Regions from separate parts of the Streptomyces sp. NPDC048521 genome, predicted to be linked through region 1. Evidence: riboswitches for the same ligand, from Rfam matches in the RefSeq annotation. Region 1 holds a riboswitch; each other region holds the start of a gene.

What was found. Region 1 has a riboswitch for cyclic di-AMP ahead of ACGFRF_RS12915 (transglycosylase family protein). Riboswitches for the same ligand answer to the same signal wherever they lie in the genome.
Region 2: it holds a riboswitch for cyclic di-AMP, as region 1 does, so the genes downstream of both, ACGFRF_RS37095 (M23 family metallopeptidase) here and ACGFRF_RS12915 (transglycosylase family protein) in region 1, are expected to answer to the same signal.
Region 3: it holds a riboswitch for cyclic di-AMP, as region 1 does, so the genes downstream of both, ACGFRF_RS35835 (peptidoglycan DD-metalloendopeptidase family protein) here and ACGFRF_RS12915 (transglycosylase family protein) in region 1, are expected to answer to the same signal.
Region 4: it holds a riboswitch for cyclic di-AMP, as region 1 does, so the genes downstream of both, ACGFRF_RS32030 (M23 family metallopeptidase) here and ACGFRF_RS12915 (transglycosylase family protein) in region 1, are expected to answer to the same signal.

What each region holds. Positions count from the first base shown of each region.
Region 1 covers NZ_JBICWR010000004.1:428,880-436,229, reverse strand. The annotation lists gene ACGFRF_RS12930 (DUF501 domain-containing protein) at 1-37, opposite strand, end outside; gene ACGFRF_RS12925 (septum formation initiator family protein) at 86-556, opposite strand; gene eno (phosphopyruvate hydratase) at 743-2,029, opposite strand; gene ACGFRF_RS12915 (transglycosylase family protein) at 2,368-3,078, opposite strand; cyclic di-AMP (ydaO/yuaA leader) riboswitch at 3,083-3,255, opposite strand; gene ACGFRF_RS12910 (transglycosylase family protein) at 3,438-4,496, opposite strand; gene ACGFRF_RS12905 (cytochrome P450) at 4,640-5,944, opposite strand; gene ACGFRF_RS12900 (nucleoside triphosphate pyrophosphohydrolase) at 6,035-7,030, opposite strand; gene ACGFRF_RS12895 (SurA N-terminal domain-containing protein) at 7,255-7,350, opposite strand, start outside.
Region 2 covers NZ_JBICWR010000025.1:20,138-27,487, reverse strand. The annotation lists gene ACGFRF_RS37115 (MarR family winged helix-turn-helix transcriptional regulator) at 1-102, opposite strand, end outside; gene ACGFRF_RS37110 (dihydrofolate reductase family protein) at 178-1,311, shown strand; tRNA gene ACGFRF_RS37105 (tRNA-Met) at 1,401-1,474, shown strand; gene ACGFRF_RS37100 (PP2C family protein-serine/threonine phosphatase) at 1,674-2,855, shown strand; cyclic di-AMP (ydaO/yuaA leader) riboswitch at 3,090-3,258, shown strand; gene ACGFRF_RS37095 (M23 family metallopeptidase) at 3,266-4,297, shown strand; gene ACGFRF_RS37090 (aldo/keto reductase) at 4,392-5,336, shown strand; gene ACGFRF_RS37085 (PrsW family intramembrane metalloprotease) at 6,106-7,350, opposite strand, start outside.
Region 3 covers NZ_JBICWR010000022.1:114,334-121,683, reverse strand. The annotation lists gene ACGFRF_RS35840 (alpha-galactosidase) at 1-1,384, shown strand, start outside; cyclic di-AMP (ydaO/yuaA leader) riboswitch at 1,687-1,849, shown strand; gene ACGFRF_RS35835 (peptidoglycan DD-metalloendopeptidase family protein) at 1,854-2,774, shown strand; gene ACGFRF_RS35830 (SGNH/GDSL hydrolase family protein) at 3,033-3,818, shown strand; gene ACGFRF_RS35825 (TetR/AcrR family transcriptional regulator) at 4,178-4,798, opposite strand; gene ACGFRF_RS35820 (Glu/Leu/Phe/Val dehydrogenase dimerization domain-containing protein) at 4,966-6,150, opposite strand; gene ACGFRF_RS35815 (MBL fold metallo-hydrolase) at 6,360-7,350, shown strand, end outside.
Region 4 covers NZ_JBICWR010000017.1:119,005-126,354, forward strand. The annotation lists gene ACGFRF_RS32020 (M16 family metallopeptidase) at 1-1, shown strand, start outside; gene ACGFRF_RS32025 (M16 family metallopeptidase) at 1-1,386, shown strand, start outside; cyclic di-AMP (ydaO/yuaA leader) riboswitch at 1,597-1,757, shown strand; gene ACGFRF_RS32030 (M23 family metallopeptidase) at 1,770-2,525, shown strand; gene ACGFRF_RS32035 (GntR family transcriptional regulator) at 2,724-3,410, shown strand; gene ACGFRF_RS32040 (HPr family phosphocarrier protein) at 3,691-3,972, opposite strand; gene ACGFRF_RS32045 (GNAT family N-acetyltransferase) at 4,150-6,972, shown strand; gene ACGFRF_RS32050 (hypothetical protein) at 6,989-7,350, shown strand, end outside.

The sequences.
Region 1 (7,350 bases):
GCTCGGTGCGCGGAGTGGGCGGCGGAGGCGTTTGCATGACTGCTTTCCGGGTGGCTTTCTGTCGGTCACCGGCCCGCAGGCCGGCTCACTGGTCGGAGGCGTCGGACTTGTCGACCCCGTCCCAGACGTTCGCGTACCAGGGCCGGTGGGCGGCCCCGGAGTCGGCACGGGACTGCTTGGCCGCGCCCGGGTCGATGACGACGTACCCGGTCTCGCCGGGCATCACATAGTGCAGCCGACGCCGGATCTGCTGCTCGGCGTAGGCGTCGTCCTGCCAGCGCGCCTTGAGGTCCCGCAGCTGTTCGACGCGTCGGCGGGCCTGCTCCTGCTGCCGCTGGAGGTCGGCGATCTCGGCGCGCTGGGAGACGTACTGCCGCATGGGATAGGCGAGCGCGATGATCATCGTGCACAGCACCAGCGCGAGCAGCGCCGCGCGGCCGGTGAGCCGGGAGCGGCGGGCCTGCCGCTTGGTCTGGGAGCGGTAGACCCGGGCCGCCGTCTGCTCGCCGAGCAGCCGCAGCCTGGTCGCGGTGGAGAACCGGTCACGACCGGTCACGACATCTCACCTCGCAGCATTGCTCCGGTCACCTGCGCGTCGTCCGGAGGGCCGGGGGGTGCCCCGGGACAGCACAGCACGGCCATCTTCCCGCCTCCCGTTCACACGCGCGTACGTCCCCGGACACGGTACGGGACCGGGTACGGGGACGTACGTACGACTGGCTAGGACTTGGCCCGGGTTGGCTCAGCCCTTGAAGCGCGGGAAGGCGCTGCGGCCGGCGTACACCGCGGCGTCGTCGAGGATCTCCTCGATGCGCAGCAGCTGGTTGTACTTGGCGACGCGCTCGGAGCGGGCCGGGGCGCCGGTCTTGATCTGGCCGCAGTTGGTGGCGACGGCCAGGTCGGCGATGGTGACGTCCTCGGTCTCGCCGGAGCGGTGGGACATCATGCACTTGAAGCCGTTGCGCTGGGCCAGCTCCACGGCGTCCAGGGTCTCGGTCAGCGAGCCGATCTGGTTGACCTTGACCAGCAGGGCGTTGGCGGCGCCCTCCTCGATGCCGCGGGCGAGACGCTCGGGGTTGGTGACGAACAGGTCGTCGCCGACGAGCTGGACCTTGTCGCCGAGCTTGTCGGTGATGACCTTCCAGCCGGCCCAGTCGTCCTCGAACAGCGGGTCCTCGATGGAGACGAGCGGGTAGGCCGCCACCAGCTCCTCGTAGTACTCCGTCATCTCGGCGGCGGAGCGCTCCTTGCCCTCGAAGAGGTACTTGCCGTCCTTGTAGAACTCGGAGGCGGCCACGTCGAGCGCGAGGGCGATCTGCTCGCCGGGGGCGTAGCCGGCTTCCTTGACGGCCTCGAGGATGAGGTCGAGGGCCTCGCGGTTGGAGCCGAGGTTCGGCGCGAAGCCGCCCTCGTCGCCGAGGCCGGTGGACAGGCCCTTGCTCTTCAGGACCTTCTTCAGCGTGTGGTAGACCTCGGTGCCCCAGCGCAGCGCCTCGGAGAACGACTCCGCGCCGATCGGGGCGATCATGAACTCCTGGATGTCCACGTTGGAGTCGGCGTGCGAGCCGCCGTTCAGGATGTTCATCATCGGCACCGGCAGCAGGTGCGCGTTCGGGCCGCCCAGGTAGCGGAAGAGCGGCAGGTCGGACGCCTCGGAGGCGGCGTGGGCGACGGCCAGGGAGACGCCGAGGATGGCGTTGGCGCCGAGGGAGCCCTTGTTGTCGGTGGCGTCCAGGTCGAACATCGCCTGGTCGATCAGGCGCTGCTCGGTGGCGTCGTAGCCGACCAGCTCCGGGCCGATCTGCTCGATGACGGCGAGGACGGCCTTCTCGACGCCCTTGCCCTGGTAGCGGTTGGGGTCACCGTCGCGCAGCTCGATGGCCTCGAAGGCGCCGGTGGAGGCGCCGGACGGGACGGCGGCACGACCCGTGCTGCCGTCGTCGAGGCCGACCTCGACCTCGACCGTGGGGTTGCCTCGGGAGTCCAGGATTTCCCGGGCTACGACGACGTCGATGGACGGCACGAGCATCTCCTTCTTGGATGTGACGCTGGAAGTGCGGGGCTGGCTGCCTTACGGCTGTGCCTTGCGACTAGAGCCTAACCGTCCGCGGGGCGTCGGCCAGCGACCGACCGTCCCGTGGACAGGGAGGGACACGCAGACGGTACCCATTGTTCACCCGCGGAACAAAGGGGCGTGCGGATGAGGTCCCGCCGAACAGCCGGGAAACGACAGAACCCCGCCCCGGTGCGTACGGGGGAACACGCACCGGGGCGGGGAGCCCGTGGGGACGGGGGGTGGCCCTCACGAGGCCTTTCGTGTGCGGGCCGGGGAGGTGAGGGCGCTGTGGTTCGCGTGGGCGCCAGGCGTCACTTGAGGTGCAGCTGCTGGCCCGGGAAGATGAGGTCGGCGTCCTCGACGATGTCCTTGTTCAGCTGGAACAGCTTTTCCCAGCCGCCCTTGACGCCCTGCTTCTCGGCGATGGAGCTGAGGGTGTCGCCGGTGGCGACCTTGTACTCGCCGTCGCCCTTCTTGACCTTCTTGCCGGTCGGGGTGGTGACGGTCTTGCTCGCGGACGCGGCCGGACGCTCGGCGGAGCGCGAGGCGGCCGGACGCTCGGCGGAGCGGGAGGCGGCCTGCTGGTCGGTGGAGCGGGTGGTGGTGCTGCCGCTCGACGAGGGGGTCGTCGGGGCGGAGCCGTTGTAGGGGGTGCTCGACAGGCCCGTGCCGCAGACCGGCCAGGCGCCCTTGCCCTGGGCGGCGAGGACCTTCTCGGCGACGGCGATCTGCTGCGCCTTGGAGGCCTTGTCGGCGGTGCCGGCGTACTGCGTGCCGCCGTACGCGGCCCAGGTGGAGGCGGAGAACTGCAGACCGCCGTAGTAGCCGTTGCCGGTGTTGATGGACCAGTTGCCGCCGGACTCGCACTGGGCGACCGCGTCCCACTGGGAGGCGGTGGCGGCGGAGGCGTTGCCGGCCGCCATCAGCGGGGCGGCGACGGCGGCGCCGGTGACACCGGCGAGAGCGATGGCGCGGGTGGCCTTGGACGGACGACGGTGCTTGCCCTTGCCGGAAAACAGCATGGATCGATCCCCTCACCGACGCCTGCGAGGTGAGCTGTCGGGTTCGGGCCGGTTGAGTTGCCCGGCCGCACTCCCGCTTGCGCGAGGTGCGGCTCCACCCCTAGCCGGTGCCAGCTCAACTGCTGGTTCCGGCGCTTACCTTGGGTCCCCCGCTCCTGCCTACGGCGCTTGACGCGACGACTGTTCCCGGGCAACCGCTGGCAGGATTCGGCGTTGCGGCTGCCGGGGCTCGTGGTGACGAGCGGTCCCGACCGTAGACAGGCGATCGGCGCAATTTCAAAGACGATCAGGGCTTCTGAGACTCATCCCACACTTTCGCCAAATCGGACATCAGCCGCGAATCGGGGCGCCAACTCCCGCTACTCGCCGCCCGTTTCGGCACCGACGTCCAGGGTCTGACCGGCGGTGATGCTGCTCGGGTCGGCGCCGATGGCCTTCTTGTTCTGGGCGTAGAGCGCGCGCCATCCGCCGTCGACCTCAAGGGAGTCGGCGATGGAGGCGAGCGAGTCGCCCTCGCGCACGGTGTAGGTGCCCGATTCACGGGAGGCGTGGCGGCCGGACGACGCGGCGTTCTGACCGTTTGTCACGCCTTCGTCCGCACTGTCCCCCCGGTGGCGTCCGCCGCCGGTGAGGGCGCCGGTGTCGACCAGGCTCCAGGAACCGGCGCTCTGCTGGGGATTGTCCTGGTTGGGCACGCTAGGGGTAACGGTGGGCGCGCTGCCGCTTCCCTGCGGGTTTCCGGTGTCGGGCGAGGCGGACTTGTCGGACTTGGGGGCTTTGGTTCCGGTGGAGCCGGCGTCCGCACCGGGGTCCGTGGTGGCGTCCGCGCCCTTGCTCGCACCGGAGGACGGCGTACCGGCCGAACCGGTGGAGGAGCCCGAGCCGGGATGAGAACCGGAGGGGGAGGGGGAACCGGGGCCGGAGGACGACGACGAATCCGGCAGACCGGACGAGTCGGAGTTGTCGGCCGATCCGGGCGAGTCGCTCGAACCGCCGGTGTCACCGGAGCCGCCGACCCCCGTGTCGACGTCCAGGGAGCCGGAGTTCGACGTCAGGCCCGACAGCAGGGCGCAGGTGGCCCACGGGGTGGTGCCCCGGTCGGCGAGGATCTTCTCGGCGACGGCGATCTGCTGCGAACGGCTGGCCTGGTCGGCGCTGTCGGCGTACTGACCGCCGCCGTACTCGTCCCAGTCGTCCTGCGAGATCTGCAGGCCGCCGTAGTACCCGTTGCCGGTGTTCGCGCTCCAGGAACCGCCGCTCTCGCACTCGGCCACCTTGTCCCACGTGGTGCCGTCGGCCGCGTTGGCGCTCGCGGCGCCGAGCAGGGGGATGGCGATGGCCGAGCCGGTCACTCCGGCCGCGACGAGGAGGGCCGGAGCCTGACGGGGGCGACGGTGACGACCGTTCCCGGAGAGCATGCGGAAGCCTTTCGTGCGACAGCAGGACCGGCGCGGCGGATGGAGCCTGTCGCCGCGCTGATGGGTGAACGTATCGGCAGACGATCACTTGTCACAAGTTCATGCCGCGCAGATCACGTGAAGATCACAGAGTTGAGCGCCTGTCATGTTTGCGGTTTCACGACCCCGTCGGGTACCGGAGTGAACTCCACGGGCAGGGTGCGCAGGCCGCGCATGATGAGTCCGCCGCGCCGGCGCAGCTCCGCCGGGTCCACGGCGAGCCGCAGGTCGGGCAGGCGGGTGAGCAGGGTGGCGAGCGCGGTCTGTCCCTCCAGCCGGGCGAGCGGCGCGCCGAGGCAGTAGTGGATGCCGTGGCCGTAGCCGAGGTGCTGGTTGTCGCGGCGGGCGAGGTCCAGCACGTCCGGGTCGGCGAACCGCTCCGGGTCCCGGTCGGCGGCGGCGAGCACGACGAGCACCGGGTCGCCCGGCGTGATGTCCTGCCCGCCGATGGTGAGCGGTTCGGTGGCGAACCGCCAGGTGGCCAGCTCCACCGGCCCGTCGAAACGGAGCAGTTCCTCCACGCCGGTCGCCAGCAGGCCCGTGTCCCCCCTCGCCAGGGACTCCTGCAGCCGGTGGCGCTGCTCGGGGTGGGTGAGCAGGGCGTAGGTGCCGTTGCCGATGAGGTTGACGGTCGTCTCGAAGCCGGCGAACAGCAGGATGAAGGCCATGGCGGCGGCCTCGTTCTCGGTGAGGTGTTCACCGTGGTCGGAGGCGCGGATGAGGGCGGAGATGAGGTCCTCGCCGGGCGTGGGCTCGGCGGGCAGTGCCTCGCGCTTCTTGTGGATCAGTTCGGCCAGGTAGCCGCGCATCTTCTTCACCGACCGGGCTACCCCGCCCCGGGGCCCTCCGCCGTGCCGGATCATCATGCCCGCCCAGTCGCGGAAGTCGTCCTGGTCCTCGCGGGGGACGCCGAGCATGTCGCAGATGGCGTAGATGGGCAGCGGGAAGGCGAACTCGTGGATGAGGTCGGCGGAGCCTCCTCGCGCGAACCGGTCGATGAGGTGGTCGGTCAGCTCCTGCACGCGCGGCGCGAACTCGGCGACGCGACGGGGGGTGAACGCCTTGCTGACGAGCCTGCGCAGCCGGGTGTGGTCCGGCGGGTCGATGTTCAGCAGATGCGTCATCAGCTCGGCCTTGCGCTCGCCGGGGATGCCGGTCTTGCCCTTGGCGTGCGCGGGCTCGTCGTGATGGGCCGGGTTCTTGCTCAGCCGCTGGTCGGCCAGGGCCTGTTTGGCATCGGCGTACCGAGTGACCAGCCAGGCCTCCACCCCGCTGGGCAACCGCGTCCGGTGCACGGGCGCGTGCTCGCGCAGCCAGGCGTAGGCGGGGTAGGGGTCGGCTGCGAACTCCCAGGTGAAGAGGTCGGGCGCGGAGTCCGGGGCGGTCGGGCGGTGGGGCTGGTCGGTCACCCCTCGACGGTATCCGGCCGCACCCGGCCGGACCTTGGCGGGCATGGCCGGCGGCCGCGGGCCGCGGTGGGCGGGCCGCGGTGGGCCGTGCTAGCCCTTCCCCCGCTCCGGTGCCGTTCCCTCCGTCGCCCGTATCGCGTCCCGGTACACCCGGGCCGCCGCCCGCAGAGCCGCTTCCGGATCGATGCCGGCCGCCTCGGCGCGTACCGCCAGGGCGAGCAGTTCGTAGCCGACGCCCTCCCCCTGCGGCAACGGCACGTCCAGGTCCGCCGTGCGGGCGCGGGACGCGAGCTTGGCGGCGAGGGCGAGGCCGGGCTGGCCGAGGGGGACGCCCTCCGTGACCGAGGTGCGCCGCTTCTCCTCGGCCTTGGTGCGCAGCCAGTGCGCCTTGACGTCCTCCGGGGTCTCGGCCTCCTCGTCGCCGAACACGTGCGGGTGGCGGTGGATGAGCTTGGCGACGATGCCGCCGGCCACGTCGTCGATGGAGAACGGCGTGTCCGGGTCCTCCTCGGCGATGCGGGAGTGGAAGACGACCTGGAGGAGGACGTCGCCCAGTTCCTCGCGCAGTTCCTCGCGGTCGCCGGCCTCGATCGCCTCGACCAGTTCGTACGCCTCCTCGATGCCGTACTTGGCCAGACCCTGGTGGGTCTGCCGGGAGGACCACGGGCATTCGGCGCGGATGCGGTCCATGACCTGGACGAGGTCCAGGAGGCGGGCGCCGGGCAGGTCGTAGGAGGCGGGCAACAGCTCCAGATCCGGCATGGAGACCCGGCCGGAACCGGCCAGCCGGGCCAGGCCGTCGGTGAGCGCCGGCTCGCCCTCGCCCGTCGCCACGACCACCACCGTCCGCCCGCCGGCGCAGGCGTCGACCAGTTCCTGCGCGGTGGGGGACGCCTCCTGAACGGCTGTACCGGCCTCCCGCAGATACGGCAGCTGCGGGTGCGCGCCGTCCGCGCACAGCACGGCGTCGGCTGCGCGCAAGGCCTGCCAGGCGGGCCAGGACAGCAGGCCGGGGGCGACGCGGTGGCTGGTGGTGAGCAGGACGATGCGGCCGGGGTCGGCGGCTTCGGGGCTGGATGCGTTCACGATCCGAACGTAACCCACGGCGGCAGACAGCGGATTTTGTTGTCCACAGGGCCGAGGGGTTCGTGTGATCGTATGACCGAAGGATCCCGTCGTTCCGCTCCCCGCCGCGCCGTTCCGGCTGCCGTACCTCCCGGCCGGCAAACCGGTTGCCGGCATACCGCCCGGGCCGGCGAACCGCTCCCGCTGCCGTACCGTTCCGGCACCCGGTGGTCCAGGCGTGGTGGCTACGCCGTCAGCGGCTGGTCGCCCGCTGCCGTGACCTCGCGCACCCACGGCGTCCTGGCGTCCACCCGGCTGCTCTTCTGCACGTCCCAGGTGCC
Region 2 (7,350 bases), on a different contig from region 1:
CTGCTGGAGCTGCCGGTCGATCGCGTCCTCCAGGAGTCGCGAGGCGGCGATGTAGGCGCGCCAGGCGCGCTGCTCCTCGGGGCTGAGCCAGCGGGTCGTCATATCGCCAGTGTAAGTTTGTTTCAAACTTGAACAAGACTTGGCGGGCCCGCCGGGCCGCCGCGAGGGAGTGCGCCGATGCCCCTGCCGTACGTGCTGCTGTCCGCCGCCGTCTCGCTCGACGGCTTCCTGGACGACACCGGCCCCGAACGGCTCCTGCTGTCCGGCCCGGCCGACTTCGACCGGGTCGACGACGTGCGGGCCTCCGTCGACGCCATCCTCGTCGGCGCCGGCACGATCCGCGCCGACAACCCCCGCCTGCTGGTCAACTCCGCCGACCGCCGCGCCGCCCGGCTGGCGGCGGGCAAGCCCGCGTACCCGCTGAAGGTGACCGTCACCGCCTCCGGTGAACTCGACCCCGGGGCCAACTTCTGGCACACCGGCGGCGAGAAGCTCGTCTACACGACCGACAAGGGCGCCGAACGGGCCGGCCGGCTCCTCGGGAGCAGCGCCGACGTCGTCCCGCTCGGCACCGGAATCGACTGGCGTGCCCTGCTGGAGCACCTGCACGACGTGCGCGGCGTCCGGCGCCTGATGGTCGAGGGCGGCGGCCAGGTGCACAGCCAGCTTCTCCAGCAGGGCCTCGCGGACGAACTCCAGCTGGTCCTCGCCCCCCTGTTCGTCGGCGACCCGGCGGCACCTCGCCTGTTCGGCCCCGGCGTCTACCAGGGCGGCCGGCTGCGTCTGGTCGAGACCCGCCGCATCGAGGACGTCGTCCTCATGCGCTACGAACCCACGGCCCCCGGCACCGGCCCGGCCCCCACCGCCGCCGACCGTCACTGGCTGCGCACCGCCTGCGCACTCGCCGCCCTGTGCCCGCCCTCGGAGACGGCCTTCAGCGTCGGCGCGGTCGTGGTCGCCGCCGACGGCACCGAACTCGCCCGTGGCCACTCCCGGGAGGGCGACGACCCGGTGGTGCACGCGGAGGAGGCCGCGCTGGCGAAGATCGACCGGGCCGATCCCAGGCTGGCCGGTGCCACGGTCTACAGCAGCCTGGAGCCCTGCGCCCGCCGTGCCTCCCGCCCCGCGCCCTGCGCCGAGCTGATCCTGCGGGCCGGGGTGCGCCGGGTGGTCACCGCCTGGCGGGAGCCGGACACCTTCGTCGCGGCGGCCGACGGGACGGCCGTGCTGCGCGACGGGGGAGCCGAGGTGGTCGTACTCCCGGAGTTCGAGGCGCTCGCCAAGGCCCCGAACGCCCACCTGCCGGGCTGAGAGGGCCCCCGGGAACCGGGCCGAGCAGGGCCCGCGGGAAGGCGATGTGCAATCCGTCCTGCGTATGGCGTACAGTAGAGACACAACGACGCGGGGTGGAGCAGCTCGGTAGCTCGCTGGGCTCATAACCCAGAGGTCGCAGGTTCAAATCCTGTCCCCGCTACTGAAGGCTCAGGGCCGGAATCCAGTTCACGGATTCCGGCCCTGAGCGTTTTCCCGGGACACTCACGGGTTCCCGGGATGTCCTGGATTTCTGTCGAGTGGCATACGTCACAGCCGGTCATCCGGTCGGTCCACAGCGGTCGCCCCGCGCCCCCCTGCCCGCAAACCTGGACGTACGTCGGACACGTGGGAGACAAGCGGTGCGCCCTGGTGAGGTGGAGCAGAACACGTACGCCAGGGCGGGTGGCCGGCTCCCCGGCGACCCCGTGCCCGACCCGGGGCTCGGCGACGAGCCGGCACCGGTGCGCGGGACCCGCCGCCCGAGCCCGCGCGCCCTGGCCCGGACCCTCCCCGCCCTCCTCGTCGCCGGCGGCGTCCTCTACGGACTGCTCACCCCCGAGGACTTCACCGCCGTCCCGTTCTTCACCGCCGCCCCGCTGATCGCCGCCCCACTGGCCTCGCTGCGCACCACCGTCCTGACCGGCCTCGTGGCACTCGCCGCCGCCTACGCCGTGCACGCCCGGGCCGGCGCGCACCCGGCCGTGGCCACCGTCACCGACGTGGTCACCGTGGCCACGGTCGCCCTGCTGGCCGTCGCCATCAACCGCGTGGTCCGCCTCGGCGACCGGCGGCTCGCCTCCGCCCGGGAGATCGCCGAGGCCGCCCAGCGGGCCGTCCTGCCCGAGCCCGCCGCGCGCATCGGCGGCTTCGAGATCGCCGCCTGCTACGAGGCGGCACGCCAGGACGCGTTCATCGGCGGCGACCTCTACGCGGTGCAGGACAGCCCGTACGGCGTCCGGCTGGTCGTCGGGGACGTGCGCGGCAAGGGCCTGGGCGCGGTCGCCGCCGTCGCTGTGCTGATCGGGGCGTTCCGGGAGGCGGCCGAGCAGGAACCCACGCTGGAGGCGGTCGCCGAGCGGCTGGAGCGGGCACTGGCCCGCGAGGGCACCCGGCGGGACGGCATCGACGCGTTCGAGGGCTTCACCACCGCCGTCCTCGCCGAACTCCCGCACGGCGACGGCGTCGTACGCATCGTCAACCGCGGCCATCCGGCCCCACTGCTGCTGCACGCCGACGGCACCCTGCGCACCCTGACCGCGCCCGAGCCGGCGCTGCCGCTCGGCATGGCCGACCTCGGCATGTGGCCCGACCGGGCACTGGAGGCCGACTTCCCGAGCGGGGCCACCCTGCTGCTCTACACCGACGGACTGTCCGAGGCCCGGGACGCCCACGGCCGGTTCTACGAACCCGAACGGCGGCTCGCCGGACGCACCTTCCCCGGTCCCGGCGCGCTGCTCGGCCGACTCGCAGAGGAGGTGCGGCGGCACTCCGGCGGCGGGATGACGGACGACATGGCGCTCCTCGCCGTACGGCAGCCCTGAGCGCCCTCACCGAGGGTGACCGGGCGACCGCCGTCCGCATAACATCTGAGTCACCATCAAAACTTCTGTGACTCCTGAACCGCGGCCAACTCGCCCGGTTTGCAGGGGTCCTGACGGGTAAGTCCACGGCCGGAAACGTTAACGATCAAGCCGAACGGCTTGGAAAGTGCCTGGCACGTCTATTAACGTTCGATAACGCAGCGCGGTCGTCCCAGCCGTCACCAGAGGCGGCTCCGTGCGCACGCGCCGAATCCCGCAAGGGAACCGGGGAACCACCACCTTGGGGTGAATCACGCGGACACCGACGTGGACTCGCTGAGTCCACGCCCGGTATACGCGCGTAGGAGACCTTCCTGCTCCGAACCCGTCAGCTAACCCGGTAGGCGGAGGAAGGAAAGGAGTACGCCTGCGTGGCGTCCAACCGGCCTGCCCCAGAAGCCCCGTACATACCGGCACAAGCCGGGACCGAGACCTTCGGTTACGGTTCCTACCGCGCCGAGGAGGGCCCCTGGGAGGAGTGGAACCCCACCGAGGACTCCCTCGCCCCGGTCCGCGGCCGCCACCGCGTCGCCAAGCAGCGCGGCGGATTCGCCCGCAGCTCCACCGTCCTCGGCGTCGGCGTGATCGCCGCGGTCGGCGCGGGCGGCATGGCCAGCGCCAACACCGGCAAGCCGCCGGTCTCCATCTCCCTGCCGGACCTGCCCTCCGTCGGCTCGCTCTTCGAGGACACCTCCTCCCCGGCGCCCGAGGCCACCACCACCGCGCTCAGCGGCGTCGGCGTGACCTCCGCCGACGCCGAGCAGCACGCCGACGCGGGTGAGACCCTGCGCAACCGGATCATGGCCCAGGCCGAGCAGCAGCAGACCAAGGCCGACAGCAAGGCCACCGCCGCCGTGCTCGCCGCCGCCGAGAAGCAGACCGCGGACGCCGCGGCCAAGGCGGAGAAGGAAGCCGCCGCCAAGGCCGCCGCCGCCAAGGAGAAGGCGGAGGCCGACGCCGAGAAGGCCGCCGAGGCCAAGCGGCTGGCCGAGCTGGCCAAGCAGTACGCGCTGCCGACGTCCTCGTACACGCTCACCTCGACGTTCGGCCAGGCCGGCTCGATGTGGTCCTCCGGCTACCACACCGGCCTCGACTTCGCCGCCCCCACGGGCACCCTCATCAAGGCCGTCCACAGCGGCACGATCACCCAGGCCGGCTGGGCCGGCTCCTACGGCTACCGCACGGTCCTCACCCTCGACGACGGCACCGAGGTGTGGTTCTGCCACCAGTCCTCGATCAGCGTCTCCGTGGGCCAGAAGGTCTCCACCGGTGACGTCATCGGCCGCGTCGGCGCCACCGGCAACGTCACCGGCCCGCACCTGCACCTGGAGGTCCACCCGGGCGGCCAGTCCACCGGCATCGACCCGATGGCCTGGCTGCGGGACAAGGGCCTCAACCCCTGACACGCCCCTCAGGGAGCCCGCGGGGGCACCCCTTTGCGTGAACTTGGCGCCGACGGCGGAATGCGATCATCCGCCGTCGGCGTTGACGTGGAGCATGACTTCTCTGCGCACACTCGGCTCCTCCGACCTCGAGGTCTTCCCCCTCTCCCTCGGCGGCAACGTCTTCGGCTGGACCGCCGACGAGGAGACCTCCTTCGCCGTCCTCGACGCCTACGCGGCGGCCGGCGGCAACTTCATCGACACCGCCGACAGCTACAGCGCCTGGGGCGAGGGCAACCAGGGCGGCGAGTCCGAGACGATCATCGGCAAGTGGGTCAAGGCCCGCGACAACCGCGACGACGTCGTCATCGCGACCAAGGTCAGCCAGCACCCCGAGTACCAGGGCCTGTCCGCCGCCAACATCAAGGCCGCCGCCGACGCGTCCCTGCGCCGCCTGGGCACCGACCACATCGACCTCTACTACACCCACTTCGACAAGCCCGAGGTGCCGGTCGAGGAGATCATCGGCGCCCTGGACGAGCTGGTGAAGGCCGGCAAGGTCCGCCACATCGCCGCCTCCAACATCTCCCCCGAACGTCTCAGGGCGTCCCTGGAATTCTCCGAGCGCGAGGGCCTCGCCCGCTACGTCGCCCTCCAGCCGCACTACAACCTGGTCTCCCGCGACACCTACGAGGGCCCGCTGCAGGACCTGGCCGCGCGCGAGGGCCTCGCCGCCGTCCCGTACTTCTCCCTCGCCTCGGGTTTCCTGACCGGCAAGTACCGTCCGGGTACGACCGTGGACAGCGCCCGCGCCGACGGGGCCCAGAAGCACGCGGACTCCGAGCGCGGCCAGAAGGTCCTGACGGCCCTGGACGAGATCGCCGCCGCCCACGAGGCCCCGGTCGCCACGGTCGCCCTGGCCTGGCTCGCGGCCCAGCCGACGATCGCGGCCCCCATCGCCTCGGCCCGCACACCGGAACAGCTCCCGGCCCTGCTGGGAGTGGCGCAGCTGAGCCTGACGGACGAGGAACTGAAGAAACTGACGGACGCCTCCGCCTGACCCCACCCCACCGACCGACCCTGCCCCGGCCCGACCTCGTCCTGCGGTCGTCGGGTGCGCCGGGGCGGGGGTCTGCGGTCGTGGGTTTGTGATGGGGGCGGGGGCCTGAGGGTCGTCGGTTCGTGATGGGGGAGGGTCTGGGGCCGTCGGTTGGGTGGAGGCCGGCCCTGCGGTCGCCGGTTGTGCCGGGGGCGGCCTGTGGTCGTCGGTTGTGCCGGGGCGGGTCCGTGGTCGTCGGTTGTGCGTGGGCCGGGCCTGCGGCCGTGGGTTTCGCCGGGGGCCGGGCCCGCGGTCCTCGGTTCCGCCGAGGGCGGCCTGTGGTCGTCGGTTGCGGCGGGGCGGGCCTGTGGTCGTCAGTTCCGCCGGGGGGCGGGTCCGTGGTCGTCGGTTGTGCCGGGGCGGGTCCGTGGTCGTCGGTTGTGCGTGGGCCGGGTCTGCGGCCGTGGGTTCCGCCGGGGGCCGGGCCCGCGGTCCTCGGTTCCGCCGAGGGCGGGTCCGTGGTCGTCGGTTGTGCCGGGGCGGGTCCGTGGTCGTCGGTTGTGCGTGGGCCGGGCCTGCGGCCGTAGGTAACGCCGGGGGCCGGGCCCGCGGTCGTCGATTCCGCCGCGGGCGGTCCCGCGGTCGTAGGGTCCGCCGCGGGCGGCCCTGCGGGCGTCGGTGGTGCCGGGGCGGGCGTCGCGGGGCGAGTCCGTGGTCGTCGGTTGTTTCTTCTCCGCCGCGACGGTGATCAGCCGCGACGGTGGTGTGTGCCCGGCGGTCCGCGACCCCGCTAGGTGCGGTACGGGTTGTAGGAGGGATACGGCACGGCCGGATACCCGTACGGCGGCGGTGCCCAGTACACCGGCGCCGGGGCGGAGGCCCTGGCCGCGTACTCCAGGGCCGGCCGCGCCATGCCCCGCCGCTGCCACAGCTCGGTCAGCAACTCCCGCTCCCGTACGACGAAGTCGGCCCCGGCCCGCCCCCGCCGCCCCCGGTGCCGCAGGAACGCGAGCGAGGTGGCGTACGCCTCGTACTGGGCCACCGTCCGAGCCGCCGGCCGCCCCCCGAAGTGGTGCCGGGCGTACTCCCGGGCCATCCGCCGCGCTCGCATCGACCCGAGCGCGAACGGCTCGGCCGGCCCCAGCCACCCGGCCAGCACATACGCCGGCAGCTCCTCCCGCACGGTCCGCAGCTCCCGCTGCCGCGTCCAGATCGAGAGCCAGGTCAGCAGCGCGAACGCGGGCACCATGAACCCGCCGTAGACGGCGAAGAACCCGTACTGGCCGAAGGTGGAGGAGCCGTTCCAGAGGGCGTGCATGCTCATCGCCAGCAGCAGCCCGCCGACCGGCAGCAGCACCCTCCGCAGATGCTGCCGCTCCCCCGACAGCGCGGCGATGCCGAAGCCGATGCCGGTGAGGACGGTGAACAGGGGGTGCGCGAACGGGGACATCACGATGCGCACGAAGAAGGTCGCGGCGGTGACGGAGGCGATGCCCCGGCCGCCGGTCAGCTGGTCGGTCCCGAAGGCCGTACCGAGGTAGAGGATGTTCTCGGTGAACGCGAACCCGGTGGCGGTGATCCCGGCGATCACCACCCCGTCCACGATCCCGGTGAAGTCACGTCTGCGGAAGAGGAAGACCAGCAGCACGGCCGCGGCCTTGGCGGACTCCTCGACGATCGGCGCTATCACGGTGGCGCCGAGGGTGTCGGCACTGGCCGGATCCGCGGTGGAGGTGGCTATCCACTTGGTCGCGAAGGTGTTGGCGACGATGGCTATCAGCGCCGCCGCACAGGCGCCCCACGCGAAGGCGAAGACCAGGTTCCGCCAGGGGCCCGGCGCCACCCGGTCCAGCCACCGGAAGGCGGCTGTCAGCCAGGGCACGGGCAGCACGGCCAGTCCGAGCCCCACCAGGAACCCCTCCGTCCCGGTCTGCCGCCGCACGAGCGCGAGGATCACCAGCCCGGACAGCGCCAGGAGCGTGATCAGCGCCCCGTACCGCACCCATCCGCGCTGCCACCAGTGCGGGTGACGGAG
Region 3 (7,350 bases), on a different contig from region 1:
CCAGCTCCCGGACGCGCGCGTGCAGATCACCGGCGGGGCCGGATACGACGACTCGGGCCTGCTGCTCCTGCAGCCGGGGGAGTCGTACACCACCCCCGTCTTCGCGGGGCTGTGGAGCGACGGCGGCTTCGGGGGCGCGAGCCGCACCTGGCACGCCTACCAGCATGCGTACGTCATCCCGGACGCGGAGCAGGACCGGCCCGTCCTCTTCAACTCCTGGGAGGCGACCACCTTCGACATCTCCGAGGAGCAGCAGACCGCCCTCGCCCGCCGCGCCGCCGAGATCGGCGTCGAGCTGTTCGTGGTGGACGACGGCTGGTTCGGCGCCCGCACCAGCGACCGCGCCGGGCTCGGCGACTGGACCCCCAACCCCGACCGCTTCCCGCACGGCCTCAAGCCCCTCGCCGACCGGGTGCACGGCCTCGGCATGCGGTTCGGCATCTGGGTCGAACCCGAGATGGTCAACCCGGACAGCGACCTCTACCGCGCCCACCCCGACTGGGTCCAGTACCAATCGGGGCGAAAGCGGACGGAACTGCGCAATCAGCTCGTTCTCAACCTCGCCCGCGAGGACGTCCAGGAGTACCTGTGGGAGCAGCTGGACGCCCTGCTCTCCAGCGCCCCGATCGACTACGTCAAGTGGGACTTCAACCGCTGCTTCACCGACGCCGGCTGGCCCGGTGAGCCGTACCCGCAGCGCCTGTGGGTCGACCACGTCCGGGCCCTGTACGCCCTGCTGGACCGGCTGCGCGCGGCGCACCCCCAGGTCGCCTTCGAATCCTGCTCGGGCGGTGGCGGCCGGATCGACCTCGGGGTGATGAGCCGCACCGACCAGGTGTGGACCTCCGACAACACCGACCCGCTGGACCGGCTCGCCATCCAGCACGGCTTCACCCAGATCCACCCCGCGCGGGTCATGGCCGCCTGGGTCACCGACAGCCCGAACACCCAGCTCAACGGCCGGGTCAGTTCGCTGCGTTTCCGCTTCGTCAGCGCCATGGCCGGTGTCCTGGGGGTCGGCGGCGACCTCACGCGGTGGAGCGCGGAGGAGTTGGCGGAGGCGCGGCGATGGGTGGAGCTGTACAAGGAGATCCGCCCGGTCGTCCAGCGCGGCGAGCTGTACCGGCTGCGGCCCCCCGCGGGCGGTCTGAGCGCCGTCCAGTACGTCCTCGGCGACGAGGCGGTGGTCCTCGCCTGGCTGCAGGCGCAGAGCTACGGCGAGCCGGTGCCCGCGGTACGGCTGCGCGGACTCGACCCGACAGCATCGTATGAATGCCGCGAAACGGGCGAAACGTATCGAGGGGCCGTCCTGCTGCACCACGGGTTGCGCACCGGACTGAAGGGCGACCTGGATGCAATGGTTTGCCGTTTGCGCCGCATCTGAGCCTTCTATCCGAATTGGCGTCTTCGTTCCAACTGGCCGCGGAACAAGGACCTATGGCGGGACGGCGCGTGAGGAGCGTCATATCGGTGACCGAGCGTCGTCCGTCATGTCCACGTAATTCTCCTGCGGAAAAGGGGAATTGCGGAGTGCGCGCGGCAGGAATTCACGGTGGGTGACCGCGTATTTCCGTCTTCGATCTTCGGAAATGCGAACCGCGGGAACCCGCCGCTTGTTTCGGTGCGGCTCGCTCGCTTACGTTCACCACCCATCCGGACGGAACGCCGAATCCTGCCGCCGCCCGGAGTCCCCACACACTTGACCCGCATACGGCAGGAGCGGGGGACCCACCAGGTACGACTGCCTGTCCGGTCTCCGCGACAGGCTAGGGGTGAAGTCGCGCACCGCGCGGCCGGGCAGCTCCAGCCCGAACCCGACAGCTGACCTCGCAGGCGTCGGAGAGGAATGCGCCATGCCCGCGAAGGGTAAGCACCGACGTCCCAAGACCCCGCGTTTTTCCCGCTCCATCGCCGTCGCCGGAACCGGTGGCGCCGCGCTGGCCCTCCCGCTCATCGGGGCCACCGGAGCGCACGCCGCCACCCCGGCGCCATCCGTGGCCGGAAAGGCCGTGCAGGCCCTGCCGGCCACGGTGAAGAAGGCCGCCACGCAGCCGGAGTCGACGGTGCGCACCTACACGGTGAAGTCCGGCGACTGCCTCGCGGCGATCGCGGACCAGCAGCACGTCAGCGGCGGCTGGCACCAGCTCTACGAGGACAACCGGCAGGCCATCGGTGCCGACCCGGCGCTGATCCACCCGGGCCTCGAGCTCACGCTCGGCAAGAAGGCCGCGCAGACCGGCACCGAGCCTGCCGCCCCGCAGCGCTCCGCGGTCACGACGCAGTCCTCGGCCGCCTCGAAGCCCACCCAGGCGCAGGCGGCCCCGGCCGAGTGGTCCGGCTCCACCGCGTCGACCACCACCGCCACCGGCTTCACCCTCCCGGTGGCCGGCGCGACCGTCGGCACCGGCTACCACGTGGCCGGCAGCATGTGGTCCAGCGGCTACCACACCGGCGTCGACTTCGTCGTCCCGACCGGCACCTCCCTCAAGGCCGTCGGCGCGGGCACGGTCGTCTCGGCGGGCTGGGGCGGTGCCTACGGCAACCAGGTCGTCATCAAGCTCGACGACGGCTACTACGCCCAGTACGCCCACCTCTCGCAGCTCTCCGTCTCGGCCGGCCAGACCGTGACCGCGGGCCGGCAGATCGGCCTGTCCGGCGCCACCGGCAACGTGACCGGCCCGCACCTGCACTTCGAGATCCGCACCACGCCCAACTACGGCTCCGACATCGACCCGCTCGGCTACCTCCGCCAGCACGGCGTCCCCGTCGGCTGAGCAACCGCCTCGCCCGAAGCCCCCTGCCTGACACGCCTCCGAAGGCCGGACCCACGATCCCCGGGTCCGGCCTTCGGTGTGTCCGCATGACGATCACACCTCAACGTGCCCGACCGCATGCCTATTCCTGGCTTGGCAAACTATTTAAGGGTGTCTCATCTCACCGTTCGTCAACCCCCGCCTACGGTCGCGTAAGTCACATCCGAAGGTGAATCATGGTCCGACGTGGCAGACGATTCGAAGAATGACAACAGATCAGTGATCGGGTCGTACGTGGCGGTGGGGGACAGCTTCACCGAGGGCGTCGGCGACCCCGGTCCCGACGGGGCGTTCGTGGGCTGGGCGGACCGGTTCGCGGTACTCCTCGCCGACCGGCGTCCCGAGGGCGACTTCCAGTACACCAACCTCGCCGTGCGCGGGAAGCTGCTGGACCAGATCGTGGCGGACCAACTCCCGAAGGCCGTCGAACTGGCCCCGGACCTCGTCTCCTTCTGTGCGGGCGGCAACGACATCATCCGCCCCGGCACCGATCCGGACGAGGTGGCCGAGCGGTTCGAGCGTGCCGTGGCCAGGTTGACCGAGGTCGCGGGCACGGTGATGGTGACGACCGGCTTCGACACCCGGGGCGTGCCCGTGCTCAAGCACCTGCGCGGCAAGATCGCCACGTACAACGGGCACGTCCGCGCCATCGCCGACCGGTACGGCTGCCCCGTGCTGGACCTGTGGTCCCTCAAGTCCGTGCAGGACCGCCGGGCCTGGGACAACGACCGGCTCCACCTCTCGCCCGAGGGGCACACGCGCGTGGCGCTGCGCGCCGGACAGGTCCTCGGGCTCGAGATCCCGGCCGACCCGGAGCAGCCGTGGCCGCCGCTGCCGCCCCGGGGCACCCTTGAGGTCCGCCGCGACGACGTCCAGTGGGCCCGCGAGTACCTCGTCCCGTGGATCGGCCGACGGCTGCGTGGCGAGTCGTCCGGTGACCATGTGACGGCGAAGGGCACCCTGTCGCCGGACGACATCAAGATGCGCATCGCCTCCGTGGCCTGACGCCCCGCCCCTGCCCCGGACCGCCCAAACCGCGGCCCGGGGCACGGCCACATCCGCCCCCCCGAGCCACAGGCCGTGTCCGACCGGCGTTCCGTCACTCGGAGCCGGGGCCGTGTCCGGTGGCGTTCGAGGTCACGTCCCGCTCCCTGCCACGGCCGTGTCCGGCCCCCCTCCGAGCCACAGGCCGTGTCCGACCGGCGTTCCGTCACTCGGAGCCGGGGCCGTGTCCGGCGGCGTTCGAGGCCACGTCCCGCTCCCTGCCACGGCCGTGTCCGGTCGGTGCCCCGAGCCACGGCTCAGTCGGTCGGCGGGGCGGCCGCGTGGTACCGGGTGCGATCACGCCCACCCGTGCGGGGCACTCACCCCTCTCGCCCGGTCAACGCCTTCCGGTCCAGGCCCAGTTCGCGTGCGAGGGCCTCGTCGACCCACTCCTGTGCCCGGGACCGCGGCACGGCGCCCGAATAGGACGTCAGCTGTACGGCGAGCCCGTCCAGCAGCGCGGTCAGTCGCAGCGCGGTACCGGCCGGGTCGGCGCACGCGAACTCGCCCCCGGCCACGCCTTCGGCGATGACCTCGGCGATCGCGGCCTTCCACTGCTTGTCCAGGTCCCGGGTGACCTTCCGCAGGGCGGGCTCGCGCAGGGCCACGGCCCAGCCCTCGATCCACAGCCGCCAGCCCTTGGCCTGGCCGGTGGGCGCGTACCAGCGCACCGCCGCCCGTAGCCGGCGCAGCGCGGACGTCCGGCGCCCCAGCAGCTTGCGCAGACGGGCGAGATCGTCCTCGGCCGCGTACGTGAACGCGGCGGCGACCAGCTTCTCCTTGGTCGAGAAGTGGTACAGCACCAGCGCGTTGCTCACACCGAGCGCCGCGGCCACGTCGGCGATCCTGACCGCCGCCACGCCCCGCGCCTCGATCTGCTCGATGGCGGCCCGCAGTAGCTCCTCGCGCCGCTCGGCCACGCTCAACCGCACTCTCGCCACGCGGTCACCCTACACAGCCGCCCGGACACGCGCCGACGGCCTCTTCCGTCCGGCCGGCGCCCCCTTCACCGGCCGACAATCCCCGTGCCGGGATGCGCGCAAGCATCGACGTCGGCGACGGAAGCGGGGTCCCGGAGCGCGTCAGGGGGAGGCTTGCCCCGGGCCCGTCACCGGTACCACCCGAAGCGTTCCGCGATCACCGGCAGCCGGTCGGTCACCAGAGCGTGGGCGGCCGCGCGCGGGGTCGTACCGTCGGCCTCCGCGCGGTCGAGCATCAGGTCGACCAGGGCGCGCATCGAGCGCCGGATGTACGCGAACGCCTCCTCGGCGTCCGCCCCGATGTCGCCGAACAGGGTCCACCACCACCAGGCGTTGGTCCCGGAGTTGACCACCACGTCCGGCAGCACCGTCACCCCGCGCGCGGCCAGCAGCGCCTCCGCCTCGGGCAGCACGGGCATGTTCGCGGCCTCGACGATCCAGCGGGCGCCGATCGCCTCCTGATCGGTGGTGTCGATCGCGTACGACACGGCCGCCGGCACCAGCACCTCCGCCTCGGCGGACAGCCAGGCCTCGCCGGGCAGTTCGCGGTCGCCGCGGCGCAGCACGCGCCGGTCGACGGTGCCGTAGGCGTCCCGCGCGGCCAGCAGCGCCTCGACGTCGAGGCCCGCCGGGTTGGCGATCGTGCCCTTGATGTCGGCGACCGCCACCACGGTCAGCCCCGCGCGGACGAGGAAGCGTGCGGTGGCGCCGCCCATCGTGCCGAGGCCCTGCACGGCGACCCGGGTGCCCGTGTACGGCACCGACGCCCGGTCCAGGGCCGCGAGCACCGACTCCGCGACGCCGCAGCCGCCGGCCAGCTCGTCCAGGCCGACGCCGTCCACCTCGACCGCGAAGGCGTCGGCGAGCCGCTTGCGGGCCGCCGTCTCGTCGTCCAGCAGTGGGTACACCGCCTGGACGGAGGAGACCAGCCCCGCCTCGGCGGCGGCGCGGTCCACCAGGTCCTGGGTCAGGCCCAGGTCCTCGCCGGTGGCCCAGAAGCTCTCGATGTACGGCCGCATGGCACGCAGGTAGCGCACCAGCAGCCCGTACGCCTCCGGTGCCCGCGGATCGCAGTCGAGGCCGCCCTTGGCGCCGCCGAGCGGGACGTAGCGGCCCTCGGGGTTGTAGTGCAGGGCCTCCTTCATCGTCATGCCGCGGGCGAGCCCCGCCACCTCCTCCAGCGTGCAGCCGGGACGCATCCGCAGCCCGCCGCTGGCCACGCCCCGCACCAGCCGGTCCACGACCAGGAAACCCTGGCGGCCGGTGACATGGTCCGTCCAGACGAGCGACATCAGGGGAGCGGGGGCGGTCATGGGGCCTCCAAGGGGTGGCCGGGGGTGATCGGCGGAGCGGGCCGGAATGCGGCACTACTGAACCGCGAGTCAGTATTCGGAGTCGCTTCCCGGCCTGTCAACGTGCTGAACGGACATTCAGTAGCGCCCGCCGGGACCGGTGGGCGGCCCCGTGCTGTCGGAGGCGCCGACCATAATGGAGACCCTCAGCCCCTTTCCCTGGAGGTACCGTGACAGGTTTGCGTTCCTTGAGCTCCGGGCTCCGCGGCGTGCGGCCCGCGGCCTTCGGCGCGGACCCGGGCGGTGAGCGCCTGGCGCGAATCCGACGCTCTCCGCACTTCAAGGACGGTGTCTTCCAGAACCCCGGCGGAGTCGCGCGCACCCGGCCCTCCGGCTCGGCGCTGGACTTCGCGAAGGTGTTCTTCGACAAGGACACCCGGCCGTTGCGCGCCCCGAAGGGCACCGTCCCGGTGCACCCCACGACCTTCGCCGACCTGGCCAAGCCGCCCGCCACAGGGCTGCGGCTGACCTGGATGGGCCACTCCAGTGTGCTCGCGGAGATCGACGGCCACCGGGTCCTGTTCGACCCCGTCTGGGGTGAGCGCTGCTCCCCGTTCCCCTTCGCCGGACCGAAGCGGCTGCACCCGGTGCCGCTGCCGCTGTCCGCGCTCGGCGAGGTCGACGTGGTCGTGATCTCGCACGACCACTACGACCACCTGGACCTGCCCAGCATCAAGGCGCTGGCCGGCACGGACACCGTGTTCGCCGTGCCGCTCGGTGTGGGCGCCCATCTCGAGCACTGGGGCGTCTCCCCGGACCGGCTGCGCGAACTGGACTGGCACGAGTCCACCAAGGTCGGCGGACTCACCCTCACGGCCACCCCCGCCCGCCACTTCTGCGGCCGCGGACTGCGCAACACCCAGCACACCCTCTGGGCGTCCTGGGCCGTCGCCGGCGAGGAGCACCGGATCTACCACAGCGGCGACACCGGCTACTTCGGGGGCTTCGCGGAGATCGGCGCCGAGCACGGCCCGTTCGACGCCACGATGATCCAGATCGGGGCGTACAGCGAGTTCTGGCCCGACATCCACATGACTCCGGAGGAAGGCCTGCGCGCCCACCTCGACCTGCAGGGCGGAGCACCGCACGGCGCGCTGCTGCCGATCCACTGGGGCACCTTCAACCTCGCCCCGCACGCCTGGGCCGAGCCGGGGGAGTGGA
Region 4 (7,350 bases), on a different contig from region 1:
ACCCAGCTCGCCACGATGGACTTCCACCCCCAGCCGCAGCCGGGCGAGGCCAGGCCGTGGGCGTTCCCGGCCCCCGAGCGCGGCACGCTCGACAACGGTCTGACGGTGCTGCGCTGCCACCGCCCCGGCCAGCAGGTCGTCGCCGTCGAGGTGCTGCTCGACGCGCCCCTGGACGCCGAGCCGGCCGGCCTGGACGGCGTCGCCACGATCATGGCGCGAGCCTTCTCCGAAGGCACCGACAAGCACTCCGCCGAGGAGTTCGCGGCCGAGCTGGAGCGCGCGGGCGCCACGCTGGACGCGCACGCCGACCACCCCGGTGTCCGGCTCAGCCTGGAGGTCCCGGCCTCCCGCCTGGCCAAGGGCCTCGGACTGCTCGCCGACGCCCTGCGCGCCCCGGCCTTCGCCGAGAGCGAGGTGGAGCGGCTGGTCCGCAACCGCCTGGACGAGATCCCGCACGAGCTGGCCAACCCCTCCCGCCGGGCGGCCAAGGAACTCTCCAAGGAGCTGTTCCCGGCCGCCTCGCGCATGTCCCGCCCGCGGCAGGGCACCGAGGAGACCGTCGAGAAGATCGACGCGGGGGCGGTACGCGCCTTCTACGAGCGGTACGTACGCCCGGGCACGGCCACCGCGGTCGTGGTCGGCGACCTGACCGGGGCCGATCTGGACGCGCTGCTCGGCGACACCCTGGGCGCGTGGACCGGCACCCGGGGCGAGCCCCGGCCCGTGCCGCCGGTGACCGCCGACGACACCGGCCGCGTGGTCATCGTGGACCGGCCCGGCGCCGTCCAGACGCAGCTGCTCATCGGCCGGGTCGGCCCGGACCGGCACGACCGCGTCTGGCCCGCCCAGGTGCTCGGCACCTACTGCCTCGGCGGCACCCTCACCTCCCGCCTGGACCGCGTCCTGCGCGAGGAGAAGGGCTACACCTACGGTGTGCGTGCCTTCGGGCAGGTCCTCAGGTCCGCCCCGGACGGCACCGGTGCCTCGATGCTCGCCATCAGCGGCTCCGTGGACACCCCCAACACCGGCCCCGCGCTGGAGGACCTGTGGAAGGTGCTGCGCACCCTCGCGGCGGAGGGCCTGACCGACGCCGAGCGGGACGTCGCCGTGCAGAACCTGGTGGGTGTGGCGCCGCTGAAGTACGAGACCGCGGCGGCCGTCGCGAGCACCCTCGCCGACCAGGTCGAGCAGCACCTGCCCGACGACTTCCAGGCGACGCTGTACCAGCAGCTGGCCGCGACGGGCACGGTGGAGGCCACCGCGGCCGTCGTCAACGCCTTCCCGGTGGACCGGCTGGTGACCGTCCTCGTCGGTGACGCGGCTCAGATCAAGGCGCCGGTCGAGGCGCTGGGCATCGGCGAAGTCACCGTCGTCGCCGCGGAGTAGCGGCACGCGCGCGTGGGGCCCTGACGACCCGCGGGTCGTCAGGGCCCCACGCTGTTCCACCGGCTGCCCAGATGCCCGATTTGAGGCGGAGGTTGCCTGTCTGCCCTGTGGGATGCGCTACAAAAGCCCCGATCCGTTTGAGGATTGAAAGCAGGCTTTCGTAGCGTCATGCGGGCTGTTCGTCAGGCAGTGCGCCGCACCCGCGGCACCGGACAGCCATCGCCGAGTCCCCGTACGGCGCGAGCCAGGGGAGCCGGGGACCCACCGTCCCTGGGGTGAATCGGGTGCCCATGCGAGAGCGAGGGGGCCCGTAGGAGACCTTCCTGCTCCGAACCCGTCAGCTAACCCGGTAGGCGAGAGGGAAGGAAAGGACCAGCCACTTCATGGCGTTCATGTGCGCCACCGGGAAGCACCGCAAGCCCGGCCGGGTCAAGCGGACCACCGCTCAGGCGGCCGGTATCGCGGCCCTCACCACCACCGGTGTCATCGGCACCCTCGCCGTCTCGCCGGCGCTCGCCGCGGAGAACTCCCTGGAGCAGACCGGTCTCACGCCCGTCCTCGCCGCGAGCGACGACGTGGCCGAGCAGATCGACGCGCAGGCCGCCGCTCAGCAGCAGGCCGCCCAGGAGAAGGCGGCCGAGGAGGCCGCGGCCAAGGCGGCCGCCGAGAAGGTCAAGCAGGAGCGTGCGGCCCAGGCCCGCGCCGCCCGCGAGGCCGAGCGCAAGCGCCTGAACGCCTTCGTCGCCCCGATAGCGCACTCCTACGTCTCCACGGCCTACCAGGCCACCAGTTCCCTGTGGTCCTCCCGTTCGCACACCGGCGTCGACTTCCACGCCGCCAGCGGCACGTCCGTCCACGCGGTCGGCTCCGGCACCGTGGTCTCCGCCGGCTGGGGCGGCGCGTACGGCAACCAGATCGTGATCCGGATGGCCGACGGCATGTACACCCAGTACGGCCACCTGTCGTCCATCGGTGTCACCGTGGGCCAGAAGGTCACCCCGGGCCAGCAGATCGGCCTGTCCGGCGCGACCGGCAACGTCACCGGCCCGCACCTCCACTTCGAGGCCCGCACGACCCCCGACTACGGCTCGGACATCGACCCCGTCGCCTACCTCCGCAAGCACGGCGTGAACGTCTGACCCTCCGTCGCACGGCACCCGAAGCCCCGGCTCGCCGAGCCGGGGCTTTCGTCGTTTTTCGCGGTGTCCGCCGGGCCCGTTGTCCAAAAAATATGCATGGATTCCGGCCCGCCGTCGGAAATTACGGCTCATTGGAATAGAGTCACGGGACACACGTCCATCGTCGACGTTTCACGGGGATTAAGGCGGAGGTCGGTCATGCGTATTCCGGCGCACTCGGTGTGCACGGCGATCCGGGACGACATCGTCGCGGGTGTCTACGAGCGCGGCAGCCGCCTCACCGAGGAAGTCCTGGCCCGCCGCTACGGCGTCTCACGCGTCCCCGTCCGCGAGGCCCTGCGCACCCTGGAGGCGGAGGGCTTCGTGGTGACCCGCAGGCACGCGGGCGCGTGCGTGGCCGAACCCACCGAGCAGGAGGCCGCCGACCTGCTGGAGATGCGCATGCTCCTGGAACCGCTGGGCGCGGCGCGGGCCGCCCAGCGGCGCACGGAGGCCCACCTCAAGGTGCTGCGCGGCCTGGTCCGGCTGGGGCAGGAGCGGGCCAGGCGGGGCAACAGCGAGGATCTGCGCTCGCTGGGCGGCTGGTTCCACGAGACGCTCGCCCAGGCCTCCGGCAGCCCCTCGCTGACCTCGATGCTCACCCAGCTGCGCCACAAGATCGCCTGGATGTACGCGGTGGAGGCGCCGTCGAGCCCGCTGGAGGCCTGGGCGGAGCACGGCGCGATCGTGGACGCGGTGGCGCGCGGCGACGGTGAGCGCGCGCGGGCGGTCACGGCGCTGCACGCCGAGCGCGCGACGAGCGCGCACCGCCTTCGCTTTTCCGGCGCCGCGGAGCGTGTGAGGACTTCGCAACATGCCGTAAACATGTCGGGCCAGCGGCATTAACACGGGCGCCGTATACAAAGAAGAGCTATTCGGCGGCGGGGCATTTTCTGCGCTGCCCGAATTCCGCTGTGCCGTAATTCATGAGAGGGCGCCACACGCATGCCGGCGGTAAATCGGCGGTAAATCGGTGGCAAATGGAGCGGGGCGTGCGGCGCTTATGACGCAGCCGCGTGCGGAGGGTGCGAGCTTATGACGCAGCCGCGTGAGCATTGCGCCGCACAGGGTGCAGCCGCGCCGCCCCGAGGGGCCGACGCGGCTGCGGCGTGAGCGCGCGAGGCGCTCAGACGGTCTCGGGCAGCTCTTCCAGGCCCTCGGCGACCAGCTTGGCCAGACGGTCCAGGGCGGCGTCCGCGCCCTCGGCGTCGGAGGCCAGGACGATCTCCTCGCCACCCTGGGCGCCCAGGCCCAGGACGGCCAGCATGGAGGCCGCGTTGACGGGGTTGCCCCCGGCCTTGGCGATCGTCACCGGGACGCCTGCGGCCGTGGCGGCTCGGACGAAGATGGAGGCGGGACGGGCGTGAAGGCCCTCGGCCCAGCCGACGTTGACGCGGCGCTCAGCCATGTGTTGCTGCCCTTCAGTCTTCAGGGTTGTCTAGACCAGTTTCCCATATCGTGAAGCGTCCCCGGAGTGGACCTTCGTCCCCTCCGGTGTGGCGTCGGACCGCGGCCTCGGTCCGGCTTGTCGTCCTCCACAGACTGCCTCGCGCCGTTGTCGTACGCGAGCCGTACTCTGGGGCCCATGCAGACCTCGGCGGACCGGCAGGACCGGCACGAGTACCCCGCCCACTGGGAGGCGGACGTGGTGTTGCGCGACGGGGGCACCGCGCGCATCCGGCCCATCACCGTTGATGACGCCGACCGCCTGGTCAGCTTCTACGAGCAGGTCTCGGACGAGTCGAAGTACTACCGCTTCTTCGCGCCGTACCCGCGGCTCTCCGCCAAGGACGTCCACCGCTTCACGCACCACGACTTTGTGGACCGGGTGGGACTCGCGGCCACCATCGGCGGCGAGTTCATCGCCACCGTACGCTATGACCGCATCGGTACCGACGGAATGCCCGCCTCCGCGCCCGCCGACGAGGCCGAGGTCGCCTTCCTGGTGCAGGACGCCCACCAGGGCCGCGGGGTCGCCTCCGCCCTGCTGGAGCACATCGCGGCCGTCGCCCGCGAGCGGGACATCCGCCGCTTCGCCGCCGAGGTGCTGCCCGCCAACACCAAGATGATCAAGGTGTTCACCGACGCCGGCTACACCCAGAAGCGCAGCTTCGAGGACGGTGTCGTACGCCTGGAGTTCGACCTCGAACCCACCGACCGCTCCCTCGCCGTGCAGCGCGCGCGGGAGCAGCGCGCCGAGGGCCGCTCGGTACGACGGCTCCTCGTGCCCGGCTCCGTCGCCGTCGTCGGCGTCGGCCGCACCCCCGGCGGAGTGGGCCGCAGCATCCTCGGCAACATCAGGGACGCCGGCTATCCCGGCCGGCTGCACGCCGTGAACAAGGCCTTCCCCGAGGACCTCGAGGAGGTCGACGGGGTGCCGGCGTACCGCTCGGTGCGGGACATCGAGGGACATGTCGATCTCGCCGTGGTCGCCGTACCCGCCGAGCACGTGCCCGCGGTGGTCGCCGAGTGCGGAGAGCACGGCGTCCAGGGGCTCGTCGTGCTCTCCGCCGGATACGCCGAGAGCGGTCCCGAGGGGCGCGAACGCCAGCGGGTCCTCGTCCGGCACGCGCGCGCGTACGGCATGCGGATCATCGGCCCGAACGCCTTCGGGATCATCAACACCGCGCAGGACGTCCGGCTGAACGCCTCCCTCGCCCCGGAGATGCCCCGCCCCGGCCGCATCGGGCTGTTCGCCCAGTCCGGCGCCATCGGCATCGCCCTGCTGTCCCGGCTGCACCGGCGCGGGGGAGGGGTGACCGGGGTCACGGGCGTGTCCACCTTCGTCTCCGCGGGCAACCGCGCCGACGTCTCCGGCAACGACGTCCTCCAGTACTGGTACGACGACCCCGGGACCGACGTCGTCCTCATGTACCTGGAGTCCATCGGCAACCCCCGCAAGTTCACCCGGCTCGCCCGGCGGACGGCGGCGGCCAAGCCGCTGGTCGTGGTGCAGGGGACGGGCGCCGCGCCGCAGGGCCACGCGGTACGCGCCACGCGGCTGCCGCACGCGACCGTCTCCGCCCTGCTCCGGCAGGTCGGGGTGATCAGGGTCGACACGATCACCGAGCTGGTCGACGCGGGCCTGCTGCTCGCCCGGCAGCCGCTGCCCGCCGGTCCGCGCGTGTCGATCCTCGGCAACTCCGAGTCGCTGGGCGTGCTGACGTACGACCGCTGCCTGGCGGAGGGGCTGCGCCCGGCGCGACCACTGGACCTGACGACGGCGGCGACGGCCGAGGACTTCCACCGGGCGCTGGCGCGGGCGCTGGCGGACGAGACGAACGACGCGGTCGTCGTCACGGCGATCCCCGCGATCGGCGAGGGGTCGCCGGGGGACGCGGAACTGGCGCAGGCGTTGCGGTCGGCTGCGGCGGCCGTTCCCGGCAAGCCGGTGCTGGTGGTGCACGTGGAGCTCGGCGGGCTCGCCGAGGCGTTGTCGGCTGCGGCGAGCACCGCACCCCAGGCCGTCGACAAGGCGCCCACCGGAGTGACCGGCGCCGACGACGCACCCACCGCGGTAACCGCGGAGCCGCCCCCCGAAGGCACCCATCTGATCCCCGCCTACCCCGCCGCCGAACGCGCCGTCCGGGCCCTCGCGGAAGCCGTCAAGTACGGGCAGTGGCGTCGGGAGGCGGCTGATCCCGGGAAGGTGCCGGAGTACGACGACATCGACGAGAAGGCCGCCGCGCGGCTGATCGGCGAGCTGCTCGAACGGGGCGAAGGACTCACGATCCCCGCCGACGAGACCTGCGAGCTGCTCGGGGCGTACGGCATCGACGTGCGCCGGGCGTGCCCCGCACCCACCCCGGACGCCGCAGCCGAGGCCGCCCGCGCCCTCGGCTACCCGGTGGCCCTGAAGGCGACCGCCCCGCATCTCAGGCACCGGGCCGACCTGGGCGGCGTACGCCTGGACCTCGCCGACGAGGAGCAACTGCGCCGGGCGTACGCCGAGTTGACCGAGCTGTTCGGGGCGCCGGAGGAGCTGCGGCCGGTGGTGCAGGCCATGGCGCCGCGCGGGGTAGACACGGTGGTACGCGCCGTGATCGATCCGGCGGCCGGTGCCGTGCTGTCCTTCGGGCTGGCCGGGGCCGCCTCGCAGCTGCTCGATGACATGGCGCACCGGCTGATCCCGGTCACCGACCGGGAGGCGACCTCGCTGGTTCGGTCGATCCGTACGGCACCCCTGCTGTTCGGCTGGCGCGGCTCCACACCCGTCGACACCCCCGCGCTGGAGGAGCTGCTGCTGCGCGTCTCCCGGCTCGTGGACGATCACCCGGAGGTGGTCGCGGTCACCCTGGAGCCGGTCGTCGTCGCCCCGCACGGCGTGAGCGTCCTCGACGCCACCGTACGGCTCGCGCCGCCGCCCGCCCGCGACGACCTCGGCCCGCGCACGCTGCCGGCCTACTGAGCGGGGGAGGGGCGGCGTGGAGATCGCCGGACGCGAGCTGTCCGAGGGCAGCTGGTGGGACTGGGAGGTCATCGCCTGGGACGCGGGGCAGCTGCGCCTGGCGGCCGGGTACGACCTCACCTACCACCACGGTCTGGAGCTGGTCCTCCTCGATCCCGTCCTCGTCTCGTGCCCACCGAGCTTCCAGGACCCCGTCTTCCGCGCGCCCACGGCCCGGGAGACGGCACGTCTTCGGCGGGCGCTGGGCGCGGAGGCGGCCCTCGTCGTCGCGTTCGAAGCGGTCTCCGGTGGCCCAGAACCCGTCTCCTGCCTGGTCGCCGCCGAACGGCTGGACATCCGCCCGGGGCAGCTGCGCAGACACGCGCGCCCGCGTGCGCA